3 regions of the Vibrio sp. B1Z05 genome follow, and region 3 is predicted to be linked to each of the others. Evidence: predicted binding sites of a transcription regulator. Region 3 holds the regulator's gene; each other region holds the start of a gene.
What was found. Region 3 encodes CRP, which controls carbon source genes, mostly activating them, when cyclic AMP is high. Its sites were predicted from a motif close to TGTGANNNNNNTCACA; they were not measured.

Region 1 (3,185 bases), 690 kb from region 3:
CGCCTTTACCTAGGAAACGAGACTTGTCGCCGTCACGTAACTCAAGAGCTTCACGAGAACCAGTAGATGCGCCAGATGGAGCAGCAGCCATACCTACGAAACCGCCTTCAAGGTGTACTTCAGCTTCTACTGTTGGGTTACCACGTGAGTCGATAATTTCACGACCTAGAACTTTAACGATCTTAGACATTAAATGTTTCCTCTTATAATCAAAAAAATGTCAATTTTTAAGGGGTGCTATAAAAATCCGCTCAACACCCCTTGCATCCTTTCTTACTTTTCGAATTCACCGCGATGGTATTGACCAGCTGCTTTAACGAAACCTGCAAACAATGGGTGACCATCGCGAGGAGTCGATGTGAATTCTGGGTGGAATTGTGCCGCTACGAACCAAGGGTGCGCAGGGTTTTCTACTACTTCCACCAGTTTTTTGTCTGCTGATAGACCTGATACTTTAAGACCAGCTTTCTCAATCAACGGACGTAAATTGTTGTTCACTTCGTAACGGTGACGATGACGCTCATGAATTTCAGCGCTACCGTATAGCTCGTATGCTTTAGTCCCTTTCTCTAGGTGACATAGCTGTGAACCAAGACGCATTGTACCACCAAGGTCAGAAGTTGCATTACGCTCTTCAACTTTACCTTCGCTATCAACCCATTCAGTAATCAAGCCTACCACAGGATTTTTAGTGTCTTTATTAAATTCTGTTGAATGTGCATCTGCAAGGTTAGCAACGTTTCGTGCAAACTCAATCAGTGCCACTTGCATACCTAGACAAATACCAAGGTATGGGATTTCATTTTCACGTGCATATTGTGCCGCGCGAATCTTACCTTCAACACCACGATCGCCGAAACCACCAGGAACAAGAATTGCGTCAAGACCAGCCAGTACTTCAGTACCTTTGCTTTCAACATCTTGTGAATCTACATACTTAATATGGACGTTAAGACGGTTTTTCAACCCTGCATGTTTTAATGCTTCGTTAACTGACTTATAAGCATCTGGTAATTCGATGTATTTACCCACCATACCAATGGTCACTTCACCCGTTGGGTTAGCTTCTTCATAGATAACTTGTTCCCATTCAGACAAATCAGCTTCTGGAGCGTCAATACCAAAACGAGTACAAACAAGATCATCTAGACCTTGAGATTTGATCAGTTGTGGGATTTTGTAGATTGAATCTACATCTTTCATTGAGATAACTGCTTTTTCTTGTACGTTACAGAATAAAGCAATTTTCTTACGCTCGTTTGCAGGAACCATGCGGTCACTACGGCAAACAAGAATATCTGGTTGAATACCAATTGATAGCAACTCTTTAACCGAGTGCTGAGTTGGTTTGGTTTTCACTTCACCCGCAGCAGCTAGGTAAGGAACTAGAGTCAAGTGCATGAACATCGCACGCTCACGGCCTAATTCAACCGCTAGCTGACGAATCGCTTCCATAAATGGTAGAGACTCAATATCACCGACTGTGCCACCCACTTCAACGATAGCCACGTCGTGGCCTTTAGAACCAACGATTACGCGGTCTTTGATCGCATTAGTAATGTGAGGAATAACCTGAATAGTCGCACCTAGGTAATCACCGCGACGTTCAGCTGCTAGTACGTCTGAGTAAACACGACCTGCAGTAAAGTTGTTGCGCTTAGTCATCTTGGTACGAATGAATCTTTCGTAGTGACCAAGGTCAAGGTCAGTTTCAGCGCCATCTTCCGTGACAAACACTTCACCATGCTGAGTCGGGCTCATAGTACCCGGATCAACGTTGATGTAAGGGTCAAGCTTCATCATGGTCACTTTAAGACCACGAGCTTCTAAAATAGCAGCCAATGATGCTGCTGCAATACCTTTACCGAGTGAGGAAACAACCCCGCCAGTAACAAAAATGTAATTTGTCGTCATGTTTAACCTGAAATTGGTTGAATGAGGGAAATGGATATCTTCTAGACGGGATGTAAATATACCAGAAGCCCTTTATCGCCACAACGTGAAACTTATCACAAGCCTTTTTTTAATTTTTTGCTTCAAATCAAATCAGCCTGTTTCGGCGATTTTACTTCCGTTCATCTAGCTTCACTAAGTCCCACAGCGAATCTAAATATTCTAGATCACACTCGTCCAATAATTTACCTTGTTCGCGCACTTTTTGCTCTACGGCTTTAAAGCGACGTTCAAACTTATTATTGGCTTTAGCCAGCGCAACTTCGGGGTTGCAATTCAAGTGTCTGACAAGGTTGACGGTGGCAAATAACAGATCGCCCAACTCATCTTCCACTTTATGTTGCTCAACCGTGACTTGCAGAGCTTCATCTAAAACTTCTTGTACTTCTTCATGCACTTTATCCACTACCGGCCCAAGACTATCCCAATCAAAACCATGTTTAGCACATCGTTTTTGGATTTTATTGGCGCGACTTAATGCCGGCAAAGACTTTGGTACAGAGTCTAGAATACTTTTTTCAACATTGCCTAACTGGGCTTTTTCTTTCGCTTTTTCCGCTTCCCAGTTGTCATTTATTTCTTGTTCGTTAGCAAATTTAGCATCTGAAAAGACATGCGGGTGACGGCGCACTAATTTTTCATTGAGTACATCAACCACATCGCCGAAATCAAACAAATCTTGCTCTTTGGCCATTTGCGAATAGAAGATTACTTGAAACAGTAAATCGCCTAACTCTTCCTTTAGATTATTCCAGTCCTTGTTGTGAATAGCATCCACGACTTCGTAAGTTTCTTCGATGGTGTGCGGCACTATGCTATCGAAATCTTGCTTAATATCCCATGGACAGCCCTGCTTTGGGTCTCGTAGCGTAGCCATGATAGTAAGCAGTTGTTGAATGGAGTTTGCCGAAGTGTTTGCTGTTTCAGATGACATGGGAGTTCCAATTTATTGATAAAAAAGCCCCTAATAAGGGGCTTAGTAAATTTACGATTTGATACAAATAAGTTAGCCAAGACGCTTAACGGATATCACATCTTTGATTTGCTCGATGCGTGATTGTACGCGAGAGCTGATTTCAATATTACTGACTTGAATATCCAAATCCATGATGGCTAATTGACGTTTGTAATCCGTGCGAGAACGCATGCTGGCGACCTTGAGCTTCTCATTGGTAATAAGCGTAGTAATGTCCTTTAACAGACCCGTACGCTCAAGGGCTTCCACTCGCAAG
Region 2 (3,185 bases), 880 kb from region 3:
GCAGTGCCTTACCTACATCAGCCAAGCCTCCGCTTTTTACTAATCCTTCAGCTTCGGAGACGGTAAACCAAACTTTTAATTGTGACATTTTGGGGGAAATCCTATTTTTCATTTGAGCTGTTGACAGCTTCTGCTTCGATAGATTTGATTCGCATCATTTCTAGGCAACTTTAACATAAAAAACAATCGATTGCGCTAATATGGAGGGCTAATAAAGCCGTGAACAAATCATAACATTATCTTTTAAACACCAAGGCAGTTAAATAACTAAACCATTGAATTTGAAGACTTAAATAACAAATAAGGCAAAGAAAAGGACAACGGCAGTTGATCGAGAGGAACACCTTGATACAAAAATGCCCAGCACTATGGCTGGGCATTGAAATTATTATGTTTTACTAGTGATTACCAGTAGAAACGTGCACCAATAGCAAAGTTGCTTTCACTATCTGCACGAGAAACACCAACCTGAGTATCAGAGCCTTGGTTGTTATAACCTAAAGTAACACCATCTGCGTAACCGTATTCAGCAAATACACGAGCCCATGAATTAAATTTGTGCTCAACACCAACATAAATGTTTGTGCCGTTGTCATCTAGGTCAACATGCTTAGCTTCTTGCATTGTATATTCATAGCCACCATAAAGTGCTGTTTTTTCCATCACTTGGAATTTACCCGCAAGAGAGATGCCATTTTCATCAATCTTACCTTCACCACCTTCATTGGCTAGTTCAGCCCAGTAGTAAGTGAAGCCGATAAGGTGAGCACCAATAGCATACTCAGCTGTAAACTCAGCAAAAGTGTTAGATAGATCTGCAGTTACATCTTTCGGGTTATCTGGATCTGTAACATCGTCTTCACCGATAACAAATGCACGGTCACGAGTATAACCAGCACCAGCGTGTAGCGCTAAATCACCAAAAGAAGTACCTGCGAATAGCTCGTACACATCTTGGTTAGATTTATTTTCGTTTAGACCATAACTACCTTTAACCCAAAAGTTTTCGCCATCAAAAGTATATTTAATTTGAGAATCATGACCAGCACCAGAAATCGTTGAATAACGAAGAGCTGAACCACCAAAGAAATATGAGTAATCTGCGCCGTATACGTCATCCGCTACAACCCACTGCTTACCGAAAGTTAGAGTACCAAGATCTGAACTGAAACCTACGTAATGAAGACGGTTAGTTATATCGCTGTCAGCAACACCAAGCTCAACCAAACCAACTACATCTACTGAATCAGAAATAGCGTAGTGACCTTTAATACCCGCTCGTGATGAACCAGAACTAAGGTCTGCTTTATGGTCTTTATCGTCTTTAAATTCAAGCTCTTGGCGAAGTTGACCGTAGAAGTCTACTGCGCCATCTTCAGCTTTATAGATTTCTGCAGCGTTAACAGAAGTTGCAGCTAGTGAAGCAACCGCTAGTGCTAATAGTGTTTTTTTCATGTTAATTTACGTCCTTATTCCTTTAACTCGAACCCTATGTGATTCTTTAGTTTATTTAGTTATTTTTATAATCATCCAGAAGGCGAGATCTCTTCGTATCTGCTTCCCCTCTGAAAGTGTTGCTACATTGCAATTTTTATAAAGCAGTGTCAACACGAGCTAAAAGAACAAAAATAAAACTAAAAACACTTTAAAAACAATAAGATAGACACATTCAAGTCGTCAATTCACATTTTTATACATTTACGAAGCACAGACTTAACAACTCTTTTAATTGCACTTTTATCAAAATAAAATTCCAAATATGGAATAGAGACCAGAATATTCAGCCAAGCAATAAGCCCTTAGTTTCACAGTGAAAGTATTTATATCTACAAGGGAAGTAATAGGACATGGAGTATGAAGATTTAAAGTTTGCCATTTCAGATGATGCTTTTGTGACTAAGATCACGTAAATTCTTTATTGGACTACATTCTTCTACGGGCGATCTCGCCGTTATAGATGTGTTATTATGGCGACAGCATGTCACTGTCTGATTAAAAATGAACCCAAAAATCCAACAAGCAATACGCCACAGTTACAAGAATCTGCATGACCAATTGGATAATTTTATTCCCCGTCGAGCCCAAAATTACTTAGTAGCAGAGATCACTAAAACCCTTTGTGGTGAATACCACAAAAGTAATCGTTTAATTGTTGCTGAAGCGGGTACAGGGATAGGTAAATCCCTCGCCTATTTGATGGCGGCTATTCCTGTGGCAAAATTTAACAACCGTAAAGTGGTTATTTCTACAGCCACAGTTGCCCTACAAGAACAGCTTATAAACAAAGATTTACCCTTATACCGTCGCTTGGTGGATTTCGAGTTTTCGTTTATTTTGGCCAAAGGGCGTCAGCGTTATTGCTGCGCAGAGAAACTGGCAGCAGCATCAGGTGCCGATGATAGCCAAATTGCCATGTTTGAGACTAAGCCAAAAAAATCAGACATCGACCTACTAGAAAGAATGTACAAAGCCTTGTCTGAAAACAAATGGGATGGCGACCGAGACTCTTGGCCAAAACCCATCAAAGATGATGTATGGCAAAGTATTGTCAGTGACAAACACAGTTGTAATAACGGTCTGCCCGCACATAGAGGCTGTCCATTTCAAAAAGCACGCTCAGAACTGGATAAAGCCGATGTAGTTATCGCTAACCACAGTTTAGTCATGGCCGATTTAGATCTTGGTGGAGGCGTCATTCTCTCGGAGCCTGAAAATACCATTTATGTATTTGATGAAGCGCATCATTTACCTAAAGTGGCACGCGATCACTCTTCGGCATCTGCCAGTTTAAAAGGCGCAGCCGCATGGCTAGAAACGCTCAATAAAAGCAGCTCTAAAATCGCCTCGCTAGCCGATGCAAAACGTGTCGACCGTTTTCTTACTGAGTTGCAGAACTCAATTGCTGAGATCATCCCAAGTTTAAATAATGTCGCGCGTCAATTAGACCCCGCCGGTTTTAAAGAGAACCGATTGCGCTTTGAACACGGTGAATTACCGCAATGGTTAGTAGAACAAAGTAAAGAGCTAAAAACCGTTTGTACTAAAGCGGCTCAAGCACTGGCTAAGATAACCGACCTAATCAGTGAAAGAATAAAAGATGGCGAAGTATCCCCTCGCCTAGCAGAACCTGCTCTTGCCGAAGCCGGCTTCTTTTTACAAAGACTCGAGAATTTAGCCAAGGTTTG
Region 3 (3,185 bases):
ATTTGGCGGGCCGGGAGCATCGGGTAATTTAAGACCGAGTGCATTCTATGCCGCAGACTATTGTGCGTATCCAATGGCGTCTATCCAAGGTGATGCGCCAATTCTACCGGAAACATTATCTCCGGGAATTGAGTTCGACTAACCGTCGGTTCAACTAACAATCCGTGTGACTAGTAATTGCGTTTGGCTAACTAAGGAGGGGTTATGGGTGTACAAAAGCTATTTGACCTGTTGTGGGATGATTTTAATGGCAGGCTCTGCCCATCATCGCAGGTGATCCACGAATTATTAAAGCAAGATAAAGCTTTGATTAATGATCATATTGCGTTGCGAACTTTTGCTTGTTCGCCCGTTGGCTTAGATGTTTTAGCACAGCCCTTTCTCGATCTTGGTTATCAAGAAGGTGGTGACTATGTATTCAAAGCCAAAAAATTGGTGGCAAAGCACTATCAGCACCCACAGCCTGATTTCCCCAAAGTCTTTATTAGTCAATTACAACTAGAGCAGTGTTCAGACGAATTGCAGGCCATTGTCAGGCAATTGATTGAGCAAATAGATCCACAACAACTTGTGGGCTCTAACTTTTTGCATGGCGGACGCTTATGGGATTTGAGCTTTGAGCAATATCAGCAATTAGCACAAGAGAGTGAATACGCCGCATGGGTTGCCGCACATGGTTATGGAGCCAATCATTTTACCGTCAGCGTTAATCAACTAGCGCAGTTTGCTGAGGTGGGCGAGGTGAATGCCTTTTTGCAAGAAAAGCAGTTTGCCATCAATGCTTCTGGCGGTGAAGTAAAAGGAACACCAGAGGTGTTATTAGAACAATCTTCGACCATGGCCGATAAGGTAGAGGTTAAATTTACCGATGGCATACAAAGCGTGCCGGGTGGTTTTTATGAGTTTGCTAAGCGTTATAAAGATAGCCAAGGCCAGCTTTATCAAGGCTTTGTAGAGGCATCAGCTGATAAGATTTTTGAAAGCACCAATAGTGGTAAATAACACGTTATTCAACGGAATATCGGAAGTGCAGGCAATAAAAAACCGCTGTTGAATAACAGCGGTTTTAGTATTTTAATCTAAAGTTGATTAACGAGTACCGTAAACCACAATAGTTTTACCATGTGCAGAAATCAGGTTTTGCTCTTCAAGCATCTTCAAGATACGACCTACAGTCTCACGAGAACAACCTACGATCTGACCAATTTCTTGACGAGTGATCTTAATTTGCATGCCGTCTGGGTGAGTCATTGCGTCAGGTTGTTTAGCAAGGTTAAGCAGAGTCTGAGCAATACGACCAGTCACGTCTAGGAACGCAAGGTCACCTACTTTTTGACTTGTCACTTGCAGACGATTAGCCATTTGCGAAGAAAGACGCATTAGGATGTCTGGATTAACTTGAATTAGCTGACGGAATTTCTTGAATGAAATTTCAGCAACCTCACATGGAGATTTAGCACGAACCCATGCGGTACGCTCTTGATCGTCTTCAAAAAGACCTAGCTCACCGATGAAATCACCTTGGTTAAGGTAAGAAAGAATCATTTCTTTCCCTTCTTCATCTTTAATCAGTACTGCTACAGAACCTTTTACGATGTAGTAAAGAGTTTCCGCTTTTTCGCCAGCGTGGATCAATGTGCTTTTTGAAGGGTATTTGTGGATGTGGCAATGTGACAAAAACCACTCTAAAGTTGGATCTGTTTGAGGTTTACCTAAAACCATATTCTTATCTTCCTCTCTCAGCGAGTATAATTATGTCCCCAGACATCGCCATCTAAGGGGCGAGGGGTGTAGTTGCTGCTACTACGTTTAATTTTTTGCAGTACGAATAGTAACTTTTTTTCAGCGAAATTTCTTGATTTTGATCGTCATGCATTGTTGAATTTTCACACAAAAGCGTGTCCTTAATCACACTCTTTAATAAGAGTGTGATTAAGGTCGGACCTTAGCCTATCTTTCCTGTCTCTAGCAGTTGTTGCAATATAGGTCGAATAATGAGCTCCATGGCGAAGCTCATCTTGCCGCCGGGTACAACTAAGGTGTTATGTCGAGACATAAATGAGCCATCTATCATGGCTAAAAGATAGGGGAAATCGACGTTTTTAAAGCCGCGCATACGGATCACCACAAAGCTTTCATCTAAGCTTGGAATGCCCTTGGCGTTGAGTGGATTTGAGGTATCCACCGTTGGTACACGTTGAAAGTTAATATGGGTGCGTGAAAACTGAGGGGTGATGAAGTTTAAATAGTCATCCATAGAACGCACGATCGAGTCCATCACTGCTTCTCGTGAGTGCCCTCGGTCGCGAGTATCGCGAACAAACTTTTGAATCCATTCCAAGTTTACTATTGGCACCATACCAATCAGCAAATCAACATGTTTAGCAACGTTGCAAGTGCTATCCACTACGCCACCGTGCAAGCCTTCATAGAATAAAACGTCGCTATTTTCTGGAAGCTCTTGCCACGGGGTAAATGTGCCGGGCATTTGGTTGTAAGGCACCGCTTCATCAAATGTGTGTAGGTAGCGACGTACTTTGCCTTCTCCCTTTTCGCCATACTCCTTGAAGAAGTTTTCTAGGGCGGGAAAGTCATTGGCTTCAGGACCAAAGTAGCTAATGTGGCGCCCTTGCTCTTTAGCTTTACGGATAGCAACATCCATTTCAGGGCGAGTAAAGCGGTGAAAGCTATCTCCTTCAACCCAAGCCGCCTTAGTGTTCATCATATTGAACATTTTACGGAAGGCTTCAGAGGTGGTGGTGGTGCCTGCTCCAGAGGAGCCAGTTACCGCTATGATCGGATGTTTAGCTGACATGACTTTCCTTGTCTGTGATTTGTTGCGAATGAATAGTATACAAATAACACTCGCTTATTTCAGTGTTATAAAGGTTTCGAGTTATGACTTACTTTTATATCGATACTTTCATGTAATTCGGAGTAAACAATAACCGCTGTTCCTTGTTGAAGCTGTTGCTTGATTTGGTCCACTTTATCCGCAAGAGATATTTCAACTTCTCCGTAATCGGTGCCTTCTCGCAGGATATACTCTTTAATCAGGCTTTCTAGTGTTTCTGGGGCAATTTCTTTCCACGGTACAATCATGCTAGATACTTATTTAAGTTATTGTTGAGGCGTAAATTTATCATAAAAGCTAGGTACCGCCATCTCTAACCAAAAATGAGGAG

Region 1: QV280_RS10620 (CTP synthase) is a predicted target of CRP. The motif match lies at 1,999-2,014, and genes of this name have one in related genera.
Region 2: dinG (ATP-dependent DNA helicase DinG) is a predicted target of CRP. The motif match lies at 1,892-1,907, and genes of this name have one in related genera.

The regions. Positions count from the first base shown of each region.
Region 1 is NZ_CP130463.1:2,337,156-2,340,340, forward strand. It holds gene eno (phosphopyruvate hydratase) at 1-190, opposite strand, end outside; gene QV280_RS10620 (CTP synthase) at 274-1,914, opposite strand; gene mazG (nucleoside triphosphate pyrophosphohydrolase) at 2,066-2,887, opposite strand; gene relA (GTP diphosphokinase) at 2,960-3,185, opposite strand, start outside.
Region 2 is NZ_CP130463.1:1,093,622-1,096,806, reverse strand. It holds gene glgA (glycogen synthase GlgA) at 1-88, opposite strand, end outside; gene QV280_RS05075 (porin) at 406-1,455, opposite strand; gene dinG (ATP-dependent DNA helicase DinG) at 1,999-3,185, shown strand, end outside.
Region 3 is NZ_CP130463.1:210,621-213,805, forward strand. It holds gene astD (succinylglutamate-semialdehyde dehydrogenase) at 1-142, shown strand, start outside; gene QV280_RS00975 (DUF1338 domain-containing protein) at 205-1,002, shown strand; gene crp (cAMP-activated global transcriptional regulator CRP) at 1,090-1,722, opposite strand; gene QV280_RS00985 (phosphoribulokinase) at 1,946-2,815, opposite strand; gene QV280_RS00990 (YheU family protein) at 2,881-3,102, opposite strand; gene QV280_RS00995 (hydrolase) at 3,121-3,185, opposite strand, start outside.